DNA from 2 places in the Streptomyces sp. GbtcB6 genome. Region 1 is predicted to be linked to the other one. Evidence: predicted binding sites of a transcription regulator. Region 1 holds the regulator's gene; the other holds the start of a gene.

Region 1 (7,311 bases):
ATCGAGTACTGGGCCGGCGACTGGTGCGGGTACGACCCGACGAACCGGGTGCGGGCCGGGGAGGACCATGTGGTGGTCGGCCGGGGTCGGGACTACGACGACGTCACGCCCCATAAGGGGATCTACCGGGGGGTGCCGGGAGGGGCGCCGGAGGTGACCGTGGAGTTCACGAGGGTCGCGTAGCCGTCTGCGGGGCCGTGGGGGCTGGTCGCGCAGTTCCCCGCGCCCCTTACGGGGCGCTGCAGTCGCGTCAGCTGCATAGCTGCGGGCAGGCGTGCCGCAGGGCGGCACGGGTGGGCGCAGCGGCACCCTGCCAGCGCCGGTAAGTGACACCCCGCCCGGCGCGCCCACAGCGGCCCCGTTCCCTGCATCGGGAACGGGGCCGTCGGCAGGGCTCTACTTGAGGCCCGCCTCCGCGCAAGCGGTCTTGTACGCGGCCGTGCAGATCTGCGAGATCTTGTAGATGCCGTCCGCGACGACGGTGTCCTTGATCTTGCTCTTGGTCACGGCGTTGACCTGGACCAGCTGGGAGGGGATGTTCTTGTTGGTCGGGCTGTCGACGGTGTCCTGGGTGAGCGCGTCGAACTGGATGTCCTTGCCCTGCACCTTGTAGACGGCCATCTCGGCGGCGGCCTCGGCCTCGTCCGGGTACGGCTTGTAGACCGTCATGTACTGCTCGCCGATGAGGATCCGCTGGATGGCGTCGAGGTCCGCGTCCTGGCCGGTGATCGGCGGCATGGTGGTGACGCCGGCCGCCTTGAGAGCCTTGACGATGCCGCCCGCCATCGCGTCGTTGGCGGAGTAGACGCCGGCGACGTTGTCCTTGCCGATCGAGCCGATCGCCTTGGTGACCTCCTGCTGGGCGATACCCGGGTCCCAGTCCTTGGTGTCGAACATGGCCCCTGTCGGAATCGTCACCTTGCCGGTCAGCTCGGACAGGGCGCCCGTCTTGAACTGCTTGGCGTTCGGGTCGGTCGGCGAGCCGTTGACCATGATGACCTTGTCGGAGGTGTCGACGTTGCTGCCGAGGCCCTCCAGGAGCGTACGGGCCTGCACCTCGCCCACCAGCTCGTTGTCGAAGGAGACGTAGCCGGCGATGGGGCCCTCGGCGAGACGGTCGTAGGCGATGACCGGGATGCCCGCCTCCTTGGCCTTCTTCACCGTGCCGGCGATGGCGTGCGAGTCGACCGAGTCCAGGATGATCACGTCGACCTTGTCGTCGATCATCTTCTGCATCTGCTTCGCCTGCGTGGAGGCGGTCGACGCGGCGTTCTGGTAGTCGACCTGGCCCTGCTTGTTGGTGAGCTCGGCGATCTTCGCCTTCATGATCGGGTAGTCGAAGTTGGTGTACCGGGTGTTGATCTTGTCCGGCATCAGCACGCCCACCGTGATGTCGTTGCCCTTCGTCGGGGTCGCGGTGGTCGACGATCCTGTCGCGTTGAGCATGCCGCAGCCGGCAAGCGAAAGGGTCATCGTGGACGCGGCCACAAACATGGCTATACGACGCATACGGGGGCTCACTTCAGGTGCGTTCCGGACGTGGGCTGCTTTGCGACCCAGATGTCTCAAAAGCCAACGCGTACGCCACACCCGACGTCAAGCGGAACTACTTAACGAGTGCGCAACACCACGCTCCGCTGCACCTGTGAAGGAGGAGCGGAACCCCCTCCAAACACTCTTTACGGACCCTCCATCCAAAGGGAGTTCATGCGCAGGCAAAGATCAGTACAACCAAGTCGTTTCCTCACGAGTCGTGATCACGAGCGGGTCGGCCCGCCGTACGGATACGACCAGAGGATCGAATGAAGCCAGCCAGAACCGCCACGGCCGCCGCCGTGGTGCTCGCCACCGCCGGCACCCTGCTCGGCGGCGCCACCGCGACCGCCTCGGCGGCCACGGCCTGCACCTCCCCGATCTTCAAGCGGCAGTTGTTCGCGAACACCACGTTCAAGGGCACCCCGAAGAAGACCGGCTGCGACTCCGCGATCGACGAGAGCTGGAGCGGAGCCCCCGCGTCCGGCCTCCCGAAGGACGACTTCGGCGTCCGCTGGACCGTGACCCGGGACTTCGGCTCCGGCGGACCCTTCGCCCTCGCCGCCTCCGGCCTCGACGGCATCCGCGTCTACCTCGACGGCACCCGCAGGATCGACCTGTGGAAGAACACCACCAAGACCGTCGCCAAGACCGTCAACGTCACCGTCCCCAAGGGCAAGCACACCCTCCGCGTCGACTACGCCAACTGGACCGGCGCCGCCAAGGTCAAGTTCACGTACACCCCGAGGACTTCGGCCGCCGTCGACAAGGTCAGGCCCCTCACCCCGCTGGATCCGCTGGTGTCCTACGACAGCGACGCCAACACGACGAAGCTGAGCTGGACGAAGAACCAGGAGATGGACCTCGCCGGCTACCGGGTCTACCGGCGCGTGCGGGGCAGCACCAGCTGGACGAAGGCGGGGACGGCGACGGCGGCGTCCCTGACCGACGCCCCGCCCGCGACCGGCGCCCTCTATTACTACGAGATCCGCGCCTACGACAAGGCCGGCAACGAGTCGACCGGCACCGCCGACGCCCTGGTCACCAGCACCGTGCTGCAGGCACCCGCCCAGTTCACCGCTTCCGCCACCGACACGGGCGCCGAACTGAGCTGGTCGGGGGTGCACGCCGCGGTGAAGTACCGGGTGGAGCGGACCGACTTCTACGGCGTCGTCACCAAGTCCTGGGACCTCAGCTACACGGTGAGCCTCACCGACGACACGCTCGCACGTGGCGAGATCGCCAAGTACCGGGTCGCGGCCGTGGACGGCTCGGGCCACGTATCGCCGTTCACCGACCTCCGGACGGTGACCCGCCCGCTGGCCGCACCCCGCGAGCTCACGGCGACCGCGGGCATCGGCAGCGCGACCCTCCAGTGGACGATGAAGCCTCAGGACGCCCCGTACGGCGAGTTCCGCGTCTACCGCTCGACCACGCTGCCCGTGGACACCTCGACGGCGCAGTGGGTTACCTGCACGACCACCTTCACCACCCTCTCCGACGGGTCCCGCCGGTACAGCTGCGGCGACTTCTCGGCCGAGGAGGGCACGACGTACCACTACGCGGTGGCGAACGTGCAGTGGCCCCACGTGTCCTCGCTCTCCAACACCGCGACCGTCACCACGCTGGAATCGGACAAGCCGCCCGCCCAGGTGACCGGCCTGACCGCGAGGGCCACGGAGTACGGCGTCGAGCTGGACTGGGACGACAACACCGAGCCCGACCTGAAGCGGTACGCGGTCTACCGGGGCACGGTCCTCGGCGAGGAGGGCGAGGAGCAGGTCTGTTCCGGCTCGGAGTGGGCGTGGCTGTCCCCGTCCACCTCGCACTACCGGGATGTACGGCTGCCCGACGGCGACCACGCCTGCTACTGGGTGGACGCGATCGACAACGCGAACAACTCCAGCAGATGGCTGGGGCCCGTGACCGCGGTCGCCGTCGACGAGCTGGACCTGACCCCGTCGGTGGCGACCCCGGAGGGCTCCCCGCTCACCCTGACGGCGGACCCGACCGACTCGGGTGTCGGCCTGTCGTGGAACGCCGTCGACTCGGCGACGGGCTACCAGGTCTACCGCTGGAACCCGGCCACGCAGACGTACGAGAAGCTGGCGACCACGACGGAGCGCTCGTACGACGACACCACGGCCGCCCGCGGCACCACCCACCACTACTGGGTGACCGCGCTGTACGCCGACGGCACGGAGTCGGCGCCGGGCGCGGAGTCGGCGATCCTGGAGCCGTGACCGGCACGGGAAAGGGCCCGGAGGTCCACGGCCTCCGGGCCCTTCTCACAGGTGCTGCTAGTCCTTCGCCTTCTTCGGCCGCCACACCACCAGTGCGCTGGTCTGCTGCACCTCCTGGTACGGGACCAGGTCGCGGCGGTAGGAGGCGTGGACGGCGGCCTCGCGCTGCTGCATCGCGGCCGCCGCGCCGTCGACCGCCGCCTGGAGTTCGGCGACCCGCTGCTGGAGCGCGATGACCTGGTTCTCCAGTTCGATGATGCGCTTGATGCCGGCCAGGTTGATGCCCTCGTCCTGCGACAGCGCCTGCACCTGGCGGAGCAGTTCGATGTCGCGGGCCGAGTAGCGGCGGCCCCGCCCGGCCGTGCGGTCCGGGGAGACCAGGCCCAGGCGGTCGTACTGGCGCAGCGTCTGCGGGTGCAGTCCGGAGAGCTGGGCCGCCACCGAGATGACGTAGACCGGGGTCTCCTCGGTCAGTTCATACGGGTTACGTCGACGGCCGTCCATCTCTGTCATGCTCCCTTCGCGGCCTCGAACAGCTCGGCCCGCGGGTCCTCGCCCGCGGTCGCCTCGCGATACGCCTCCAGCGCGTCACGAGCCTTCCCCGACAGGTCCTTCGGGACACTCACCTCGACGGTGACCAGCAGATCGCCGCGGGTGCCGTCCTTGCGGACCGCGCCCTTGCCACGGGCGCGCATGGTGCGGCCGTTGGGCGTGCCCGGGGGCAGTTTCAGGGTGACCGGCGGGCCGCCCAGGGTGGGCACCCTGACCTCGCCGCCGAGCGCCGCCTCGGTGAAGGTCACCGGGACGGTCACCGTGAGGTTGTCGTCCTTGCGGCCGAACACCGGGTGGGTGTCGACGTGGACCATCACGTACAGGTCGCCCGCCGGACCGCCGCGTTCGCCCGGCGCGCCCTTGCCGCGCAGGCGGATGCGCTGGCCGTCGGTCACCCCGGCGGGGATGCGGACCTGCATGGTCCTGGACGACTTGGCGCGGCCGCTGCCCTTGCACTCCATGCAGGGGTGCTCGGCGATCAGGCCGCGGCCCTTGCAGTCCGGGCAGGGGTCGGTGAGCGAGAAGCCGCCTCCGGATCCTCGCGCCACCTGGCCGGTGCCGACACAGGTCGGGCACACCCGCGGGGTGCCGTTCTTGTCGCCGGTGCCCGAACAGGCCTTGCAGGGGGACTGCGAGGACATCCGCAGCGGGACCGTGGCGCCCTCGATGGCCTCCGTGAAACTGAGCGTGACCTCGGACTCGATGTCCTGGCCGCGCCGCGGCTGGGTACGGCCGGCCGTGCCGCCACCCCGGTTGAACAGGCCCCCGAGGACGTCACTGAAGCCGCCGCCCCCGCCGAAGCCTCCGCCCCCGCCCTGGGCGTTGCCCCCGAAGAGGTCGCCCAGGTCGAAGTTGAAGTTGCCGCCGCCCGCGCCCGGCCCCGGGCGGAAGCCGCCGTTGCCGAAGAGGGCGCGGGCCTCGTCGTACTCCTTGCGCTTCTTGGGGTCGCCGAGTATGTCGTTCGCCTCGGAGATCTCCTTGAAGCGCTCCTCGGCCTTGGCGTTGCCCTTGTTGGCGTCCGGGTGGAACTCGCGGGCGAGCTTCCGGTACGCCTTCTTGATCTCGGCCTCGGTGGCGTCCTTGGGGACGCCGAGGACCTTGTAGTAGTCCTTCTCGATGAAGTCCTTGGTGCTCATCCCCGACGCCCCTCCTTCCGCTCGGTACTTATCGCGTCAGCCCTCCTCAGGGCCGTTGTCCTTCTCGTCGCCGGCCGCCGGGGCCTCGTCGGCCCCCTCGGCCTTCACCGCCGTCGCTCCCGGCTGCGGTTCGGCGACCGCCACCCGCGCGGGGCGGATGGTGCGCTCGCCGATGCGATACCCGGGCTGCAGGATGGCCACGCACGTCGTCTCGGTGACGTCCGGCGCGTAGCTGTGCATCAGCGCCTCGTGGATCGTCGGGTCGAAGGGCTCGCCCTCCTTGCCGAACTGCTGCAGGCCCATCTTCGCCGCGACCGTCTCGAGCGACTCGGCCACCGACTTGAAACCGCCGACCAGTTCGCCGTGTTCCCGCGCGCGGCCGATGTCGTCGAGCACGGGCAGGAGTTCGGTCAGGAGGTTCGCGATGGCGATCTCCCGGACCGTGATCCGGTCGCGCTCCACCCGGCGGCGGTAGTTCTGGTACTCGGCCTGGAGGCGCTGGAGGTCCGCGGTGCGCTCGCCGAGCGCGGTGCGCACCTGGTCCAGCTGGGCCGTCAGACCGGCGAGCTGTGCGCTTGAGTCCCCGGCCGGGGCCGCCCCCTGTGCGGGAGCGGCCTTCGGCGCGGCGTCGTCGGGGGTGGCGCCGGAGGGGACGTCGGGCTTCTCCTCGAAGCCCGGGGTCTCCTCCGTCACGCGGCACCGTCCTTGCGCTCGTCGTCGACGATCTCGGCGTCCACCACGTCGTCGGCGGCGTCACCGGCGGGGGCACCGGCACCGCCGGCGGCGGCCTGCGAGGCCTGGGCGTCGGCGTACATGGCCTGGCCCAGCTTCTGGGAGACGGCCGCGACCTTCTCGGTGGCGGTACGGATCTCGGCGGTGTCCTCGCCCTTGAGGTGCTCCTTGAGCTCCTCGATGGCGGCCTCGACCTCGGTCTTGATCTCGCCCGGGACCTTGTCCTCGTTGTCCTTGAGGAACTTCTCGGTCTGGTAGACGAGCTGCTCGCCCTGGTTGCGGGTCTCGGCGGCCTCGCGGCGGCGGTGGTCCTCCTCCGCGTACTGCTCGGCCTCCTGGCGCATCCGGTCGACCTCGTCCTTCGGCAGCGAGGAGCCGCCGGTGACGGTCATCTTCTGCTCCTTGCCCGTGCCGAGGTCCTTCGCGGTCACGTGCATGATGCCGTTGGCGTCGATGTCGAAGGCGACCTCGATCTGCGGGACACCGCGCGGGGCCGGCGGCAGACCGGTCAGCTCGAACATGCCGAGCTTCTTGTTGTACGCCGCGATCTCGCGCTCGCCCTGGTAGACCTGGATCTGGACGGAGGGCTGGTTGTCCTCGGCGGTGGTGAAGATCTCGGACCGCTTGGTCGGGATCGTCGTGTTCCGCTCGATGAGCTTGGTCATGATGCCGCCCTTGGTCTCGATACCGAGGGACAGCGGGGTCACGTCGAGGAGCAGGACGTCCTTGACCTCACCCTTGAGGACACCGGCCTGCAGGGCGGCGCCGATGGCGACGACCTCGTCCGGGTTCACGCCCTTGTTGGCGTCCTTGCCGCCGGTCAGCTCCTTGACGAGCTCGGCGACGGCGGGCATACGGGTGGAGCCGCCGACGAGGACGACGTGGTCGATCTCGCCGAGCTGGATGCCGGCGTCCTTGATGACGTTGTGGAACGGCGTCTTGCAGCGCTCCAGGAGGTCCGCGGTCAGCTGCTGGAACTGGGCGCGGGTGAGCTTCTCGTCGAGGTGCAGGGGGCCCTCGGCGGAGGCGGTGATGTACGGCAGGTTGATCGAGGTCTCGGTGGAGCTGGACAGCTCGATCTTGGCCTTCTCGGCGGCCTCGCGGAGGCGCTGCAG
Region 2 (7,311 bases), on a different contig from region 1:
TTCGGCGAGCCGTGCCTCGGCCCGGACGGGCAGCGGGAGGTGACGGTCCGTTACCTGACCCCGCACAGCAAGTGGTCGATCCACTCCGAGTACCAGGACAACCTGTTCATGCTCGCGCTCTCCCGGGGCGGCCAGAACATCTGGATGTCCCCGCAGGACGCGGACGCGATCGGGGTCGGGGACAACGACTGGGTCGAGGCGGTCAACCGCAACGGCGTGGTGACGGCCCGGGCGGTCGTCTCGCACCGGATGCCGGCCGGCACGGTCTACCTGCACCACGCCCAGGAGCGCACGGTGGCGGTCCCCAGGACGGAGACCACCGGCATGCGCGGCGGCATCCACAACTCGCTGACCCGGCTGCTCTTCAAGCCCTCGCACCTGATCGGCGGTTACGCCCAGCTGTCCTGGGCCTTCAACTACCTGGGCCCGACCGGCAACCAGCGCGACGAGGTGACGGTGATCCGCCGTCGCGGCCAGGAGGTCGAGTACTGATGCGCCCGATGGCCCAGATCGCGATGGTGATGAACCTCGACAAGTGCATCGGCTGTCACACCTGTTCGGTCACCTGCAAGCAGGCGTGGACCAACCGGCGGGGCATGGAGTACGTCTGGTTCAACAACGTCGAGACCCGCCCCGGCCAGGGCTATCCGCGCCGCTACGAGGACCAGGAGAGATGGCGCGGCGGCTGGGAGCTGAACCGGCGCGGCGCACTGAAGCTCAAAGCCGGCGGCCGACTGCACAAGCTGGCCGGGATCTTCGCCAACCCCAGGCTCCCTGAGATCAAGGACTACTACGAGCCCTGGACGTACGAGTACCGCAACCTCACCGACGCCCCGCTCGGCGACGACTACCCGGTGGCCCGCCCGGTCTCCCAACTCGACGGCAAGCCGATGAAGATCGAGTGGTCGTCGAACTGGGACGACAACCTGGCCGGCGCCCCCGCCCACGGTGACCTGGACCCGATGGTCGAGCGCGCCCGTCAACAGGCCTCGGACAAGGTGAGGTTCGAGTTCGAGCAGACCTTCATGTTCTACCTGCCGCGCATCTGCGAGCACTGCCTCAACCCGTCCTGCGTGGCCTCCTGTCCGTCCGGGGCGATGTACAAGCGGACCGAGGACGGCATCGTGCTGGTCGACCAGGACCGGTGCCGGGGCTGGCGGATGTGCGTGACCGGCTGCCCGTACAAGAAGGTCTACTTCAACCACGCGACCGGCAAGGCCGAGAAGTGCACGCTGTGCTATCCGCGGATCGAGGCCGGCCTGCCGACGGTCTGCTCGGAGACCTGCGTGGGCCGGCTGCGCTACCTCGGGGTGGTCCTCTACGACGCCGACAAGGTGACGGCGGCGGCCGCGACCGAGGACGAGAAGGCGCTGTACGAGGCCCAGTTGGGCGTCTTCCTCGACCCGGAGGACCCGGCGGTGCGGCTGGCCTGCGCGGCGGCGGGCATCCCGGACGACTGGACGGAGGCGGCCCGCCGCTCCCCGGTCCACGCGCTGATCAGCAGGTACCGGGTGGCGCTGCCCCTGCACCCGGAGTACCGCACTCTGCCCATGGTCTGGTACATCCCGCCGCTGTCCCCCGTCGTGGACGCGCTCTCCGAGACCGGCCACGACGGCGAGGACGCCGACAACCTGTTCGCCGCGATCGACACCCTGCGCATCCCCCTCGCCTACCTGGCCGAGCTGTTCGCCGCGGGTGACACCGCCCCGGTCCGCGCCTGTCTGGAGAAGCTCGCGGCGATGCGCTCCCACATGCGCGCGCTCAACCTGGGCGAGGAGCCGGATCCGGCGATCGGCTCCGCGGTCGGGATGCGGCCGCAGGAGATCGAGGCGATGTACCGGCTGCTGGCGATCGCCAAGTACGAGGACCGGTACGTGATCCCGACGGCGGCCGTCGGCGACGCCCGCCGCCTGGAGGAGTCCGCGCTGCCCGACGGATGCAGCCTCGACTTCGACGGCGGCCCCGGCATGGGCGGCGACGGCCCCTTCGGCCAGGACTCGGGGCGGAAACTGCTCCCTGTGGTGTCGGTGGCGAACTTCCACGGTCTGCGCAGACGGCAGACCGCCGACACTCCCGACGAGGCGAAGGAGGACTGATGCCCTCGGACGCGGTGTTCTACCAGGCGGCGGCGCTCTGTCTGACCTACCCGGACGACGACTTCATCGCCCGGCTGCCGCTGCTGCGCGAAGCCGCCCCGCAACTGCGGGAGTTCACCGATCACGCGACGGTGACCCCACCGCAGGAGCTGGCCGCGCACTATGTGCAGGTCTTCGACTTCAAGAACCGCCACAGCCTCTACCTCAGCTGGTGGCGGGACGGCGACACCCGCCGCCGGGGCATGTCCCTGGTCCGGTTCCAGGACATCTACAAGGCGTACGGCATGGAGTTCACCGGCGAGGAACTGCCGGACTTCCTCCCCGCCGTCCTGGAGTTCACGGCCCGCACCGGCAACACCGACCTGCTCACCGAGCACCGCGACTGCCTGGCACAACTCCGCTGCCGCCTCGCCGACTTCGGCACCCCGTACGCGTCCGTCCTGGACGCGGTCTGCGCCACCCTGCCGGCCGCGCCCACCGGAGTCCGCCCATGAACACACTCCTGTGGGGCGCCCTGCCGTACGTCGCCCTGGCCCTCCTGGCCGCCGGCCTCGTCTGGCGCTACCGCTACGACAAGTACGGCTGGACCAGCCGCTCCTCCCAGATCTATGAGTCGAGACTCCTGAACATCGCCTCCCCCGCCTTCCACTACGGCATCTTGTTCGTCCTGGCCGGCCACCTCGTCGGCCTGTTCGTCCCGGCGTCCTGGACACGGTCGCTGGGCGTCGGCGAGCACACGTACCACCTGTTCTCCCTCTACGGCGGCACGCTCGCGGGCGCCCTCGCGGTGGCCGGCCTGGCCCTCCTCCTCTTCCGCCGCCGCACCCGGGCCCCCGTCTTCCACGCCACGACGGCGAACGACAAGGTCATGTACCTGTTCCTGTTCGCCGCGATCGTGCTGGGCATGACCGCGAAGCTGACCCACGCCTCCGGCGACGGCTACGACTACCGCGGGACGATCGCCCCCTGGGCCCGCAGCCTGTTCACCCTCCGGCCGAACACCGCGCTCATGGCGGGCGTCCCGGTCCTGTACCAGGTCCACGCGGTCATCGGCATGATCCTCATCGCCCTGGTCCCCTGCACCCGCCTGGTCCACATGTTCAGCGCCCCGGTGCAGTACCTGTTCCGCCCGTACGTGGTGTACCGGTCAAGGGACCCGAGACAACTGGGCCCACGGCCGGAGCGGCGGGGCTGGGAGACCAACTGATCTCTTTCCACCCGCAACCAGACTTTTTCCCGCCGCAACGGCGATCAGCCACGACGGCGGAACCCGGCGGTACCTCACCCACCCGTACCCCTGTCCTCGTCCACGATCTCGGCGTCCACCACTCCCTCCTCCTCGGCCTCGGGCGCCCGCTGTTCCTCGGCCGAACCGCCGGAGGCTGCCGCATACATGGCCTGCCCCATCCGCTGGCTCACACTCGCCAGTTTCTCCACCCCCTGCCGCAGCTCGGCGGTGTCGGCGTCCCGCTCCAGCAGCGCCTTGAGCTCGGCGATCGCCGCCGCCACGTCGGCCTTCGTACCGCCCGGCACCCGCTCCTCGTTCTCCCGGACGAACTTCTCGGTCTGGTAGACGAGTTGCTCGGCCTGGTTGCGGGTCTCCGCGGCCTCGCGGCGCTTGCGGTCCTCCTCCGCGTACTGCTCGGCCTCCCGCATCATGCGGTCGATGTCGTCCTTCGGGAGGGCTGAGCCGCCGGTCACGGTCATCTTCTGCTCGCGTCCGGTCGCCAGGTCCTTCGCCGAGACGTGCATGATCCCGTTCGCGTCGATGTCGAAGGCCACCTCGATCTGGGGCACCCCGCGCGGTGCGGGCGGCAGACCGGTGAGGTCGAAGACACCCAGCTTCTTGTTGTACGCGGCGATCTCCCGCTCGCCCTGGTAGACCTGGATCCCCACCGACGGCTGGTTGTCGGTCGCGGTCGTGAAGATCTCCGAACGCCGGGTCGGGATCGTGGTGTTGCGCTCGATGAGCTTGGTCATGATGCCGCCCTTGGTCTCGATGCCCACGGACAGCGGGGTGACGTCGAGCAGCAGCACGTCCTTCACGTCACCGCGGATGACACCCGCCTGGAGGGCTGCGCCGACCGCGACCACCTCGTCCGGGTTGACGCCCTTGTGCGGGTCCTTGCCGGTGAGTTCACGGACCAGTTCGGTGACGGCGGGCATCCGGGTCGAGCCGCCGACCAGGATGACGTGGTCGATCGCCGACAGCCGCACGCCCGCGTCCTTGACGGCCTGGTGGAAGGGCTTCTTGCAGCGGTCCAGCAGGTCGGCGGTGAGCTCCTGGAACTGAGCCCGGTTCAGCTTCTCCTCCAGATGCAGCGGACCCTCGGCGGAGGCGGTGATGTACGGCAGGTTGACCGATGTCTCCGTCGACGACGACAGCTCGATCTTCGCCTTCTCGGCACCCTCGCGCAGCCGCTGCACGGCCATCTTGTCGTTGCTCAGGTCGATGCCGTACTGCCCCTTGAACCGCTGCACGAGATGCTCGACGATCCGCTGGTCCCAGTCGTCGCCGCCCAGCAGCGTGTCGCCGTTGGTGGCCTTGACCTCGATCACGCCGTCGCCGATCTCCAGGAGCGACACATCGAAAGTTCCGCCCCCGAGGTCGAAGACGAGGACCGTCTGCTCCTCGCCCCGGTCCAGGCCGTAGGCCAGCGCGGCGGCGGTCGGCTCGTTGATGATCCGCAGCACCTTCAGACCGGCGATCTCCCCGGCCTCCTTGGTGGCCTGCCGCTGGGCGTCGTCGAAGTACGCGGGTACGGTGATCACCGCGTCGGTGACGTCCTCGCCGAGGTAGGCCTCGGCGTCCCGCTTGAGCTTCTGCAGCACCCGCGCCGACAGTTCCTGGGCCCGGAACCGGGTGCCGTCGACGCTCCCGCGCTCCGGGAACCGCCAGGCCGCGTCGCCCATGTGCCGTTTTACCGAGCGGGCGGTGCGGTCCACGTTGGTCACCGCCTGCCGCTTGGCCACCTCGCCGACCAGCACCTCGCCGTTCTTCGCGAAGGCCACGACCGACGGGGTGGTGCGCGCACCCTCGGCGTTGGCGACGACGGTGGGCTCACCGCCCTCCAGCAGGGCCACCACCGAGTTCGTCGTACCGAGGTCGATACCGACCGCACGTGCCATGTCCGTCCCCTCTCCGCCCAGGCGCTTCCCCGACTCCAGCACAAAACTTGAGCGAGCCGTTGTCAATGCCGGGTGCCCCGTAAACAACAATGCCGCGCCCCACGAGCAGGGGGCGCGGCATCGCGGTGGGTACGACGCTCAGGCGAGCTTCGCGTCCAGGGTGATGGTGGTGCCGGTCAGGGCCTGGCTGACCGGGCAGTTCTTCTTGGCCTCCTCGGCGGCGGCGACGAAGCCGTCCTCGTCCAGGCCGGGGACCGTGCCCTCGACGGTCAGGTGGATGCCGGTGATGCCCGTGCCCGGCTGGAAGGTGACGTCGGCGTTCGTGACCAGCTTGGTGGGCGGGTTGCCGGCGCCGGCCAGGGCGTGCGACAGCGCCATGGAGAAGCAGCTGGAGTGGGCGGCCGCGATCAGCTCCTCGGGGCTGGTCTTGCCGTTCGCCTCCTGGGAGCGCGAGGCCCACGTGACGGGCTGCTCGCCGATACCGGAGGAGTCGAAGGTGATGACACCGTTGCCCTCGAGGAGGTTGCCTTCCCAGACGGTGTGTGCGGTGCGCGTGGTTGCCACGATGGATCCTTCCGAACTCTGGTCCTTGGGATCCCATCCGATCACATTCATCTCGCCTCCACCCCCCGATCGGGGCGTCGACCTGCCGGGAAAGGTCTGTGAATCCCGTCCCGGACGCTTATCGGAGGCCCTACAGTCCCTCCCATGGTGGAACTCTTCCAAGTCCTCGGGGGAATAGCTGGATTTGGCGGGATAGCCCTCGGCGTTCTGTACCTGCTCTACCGGGACCTCGTACGCGACATCATCCGCAACCGGATGTTCCGGACTCTCAGCTCCGGGCAGGCCTCCGCACTGTTCGGCACGGTGGTCGTCCTCGCGTTCGTCGTCGCCGTCCTCGGCGTCTACGCCACGCTCGCCGAGAGCAAGGGCGTACTCCAGTTCCTGGTACTGGTGGGGATGCTGCTGCTGTTCCTGCTGGCGGCCCTGCTCATCGTGGTACGAGTGGCCACGGGCCCGCGCGCGCCTCGCCCGGACGGCACCGGGACCGGCGCCGGGCGGTCGACGGCGACGGTGCGCCGCCATGTGGAGGCCGACGAGCCCGACGCGGCGGAACGCGCCCTGGAGGCTTCGCGTCTCGACCGGGAATCCGAGGAGTTCTGGTACTGGAAGGCCCGGATCGCCCTGACCCGGGGAAATCTCACGGTCGCCTCCGGGTACGTCGAGGAGGCCCTGAAGCTCGACCGGACGAACCCGTACAGCCTCGCCCTGAAGATCATGCTCCTGCTGCTCGGCAACGACATGGCCGGACGGGACCGGGCCTCCCGTCTGGCCGAGGAGAGCACGGGGCTCAGCCCCGACCTCGACGCCTGGCTGAGGCGCCTGCGGGCGGAAAACATGTTCGACGACGGTATGCGCACCCGGACGCAGCTGCAGGCCCGGTGTCCGCTGCCCACGCGTACGACGGAGAGAACTCATGCCGAGTGAAGAGCCGAGTGAAGACACGACGGGGACGACTGTGCGGCCGGCGATCCTTTACGACGCCGGAACGCATGAGTGGCCGACCTATCGCATAACCGAAACACGCCAGCGAGCGGCCGCGCTCGGGCTGACCCTGCTGGAGCCGGTCGCACGGACGCCGGAGGTCGTCGACGCGCTGCTCGCGGAGCATCCCGATGCCGTACTGGTGGTCCGTGCCGAGCCGGGATCGTTCGCACAGCAGCCGGAGAGGGGCGCGGCGCTGTGGAGCTTACTGGGCGTAGGGGCGGTGCTGTGGATGTGCTCTCCCGGGCAGGACACGCTGGAGACGGGGCGGAAGCTCCGGCCGCTTCTCGGGCACTCGGCGGTCGTCCTGACCGGCGGGGCGCAGGCGAGTGACTGCCGCACTGTCGCGGACGCGCTCGGCCTGCACGTCGAACTCACGGTTGACGGCAGCGACGAGGCGTGGCGGGCAGCCGCCCGAAGGGCCGGCGCGCGTGGTTTTGCCCGTGCATTGACGTTCCTCGTCCACCCGGACGTGATCGCCCCGGAGCCGTTCGTTCCGGACGCGCAGTTGTGGCCTTGGCTGCGACGAGGGGTGCCGATC

The links. Region 1 encodes HspR, which represses chaperone genes until heat shock. Its sites were predicted from a motif close to TTGAGNNNNNNNNNCTCAA; they were not measured.
Region 2: dnaK (molecular chaperone DnaK) is a predicted target of HspR. The motif match lies at 5,273-5,291, and genes of this name have one in related genera.

The regions. Positions count from the first base shown of each region.
Region 1 is NZ_JAGXJL010000020.1:144,062-151,372, forward strand. It holds gene KVT45_RS30510 (transglutaminase family protein) at 1-183, shown strand, start outside; gene KVT45_RS30515 (sugar ABC transporter substrate-binding protein) at 397-1,509, opposite strand; gene KVT45_RS30520 (PA14 domain-containing protein) at 1,803-3,776, shown strand; gene KVT45_RS30525 (heat shock protein transcriptional repressor HspR) at 3,834-4,280, opposite strand; gene dnaJ (molecular chaperone DnaJ) at 4,286-5,464, opposite strand; gene grpE (nucleotide exchange factor GrpE) at 5,501-6,157, opposite strand; gene dnaK (molecular chaperone DnaK) at 6,154-7,311, opposite strand, start outside.
Region 2 is NZ_JAGXJL010000008.1:9,839-17,149, forward strand. It holds gene KVT45_RS15405 (nitrate reductase subunit alpha) at 1-492, shown strand, start outside; gene narH (nitrate reductase subunit beta) at 492-2,096, shown strand; gene narJ (nitrate reductase molybdenum cofactor assembly chaperone) at 2,096-2,590, shown strand; gene narI (respiratory nitrate reductase subunit gamma) at 2,587-3,303, shown strand; gene dnaK (molecular chaperone DnaK) at 3,378-5,225, opposite strand; gene KVT45_RS15430 (OsmC family protein) at 5,364-5,789, opposite strand; gene KVT45_RS15435 (M48 family metallopeptidase) at 5,934-6,713, shown strand; gene KVT45_RS15440 (VWA domain-containing protein) at 6,703-7,311, shown strand, end outside.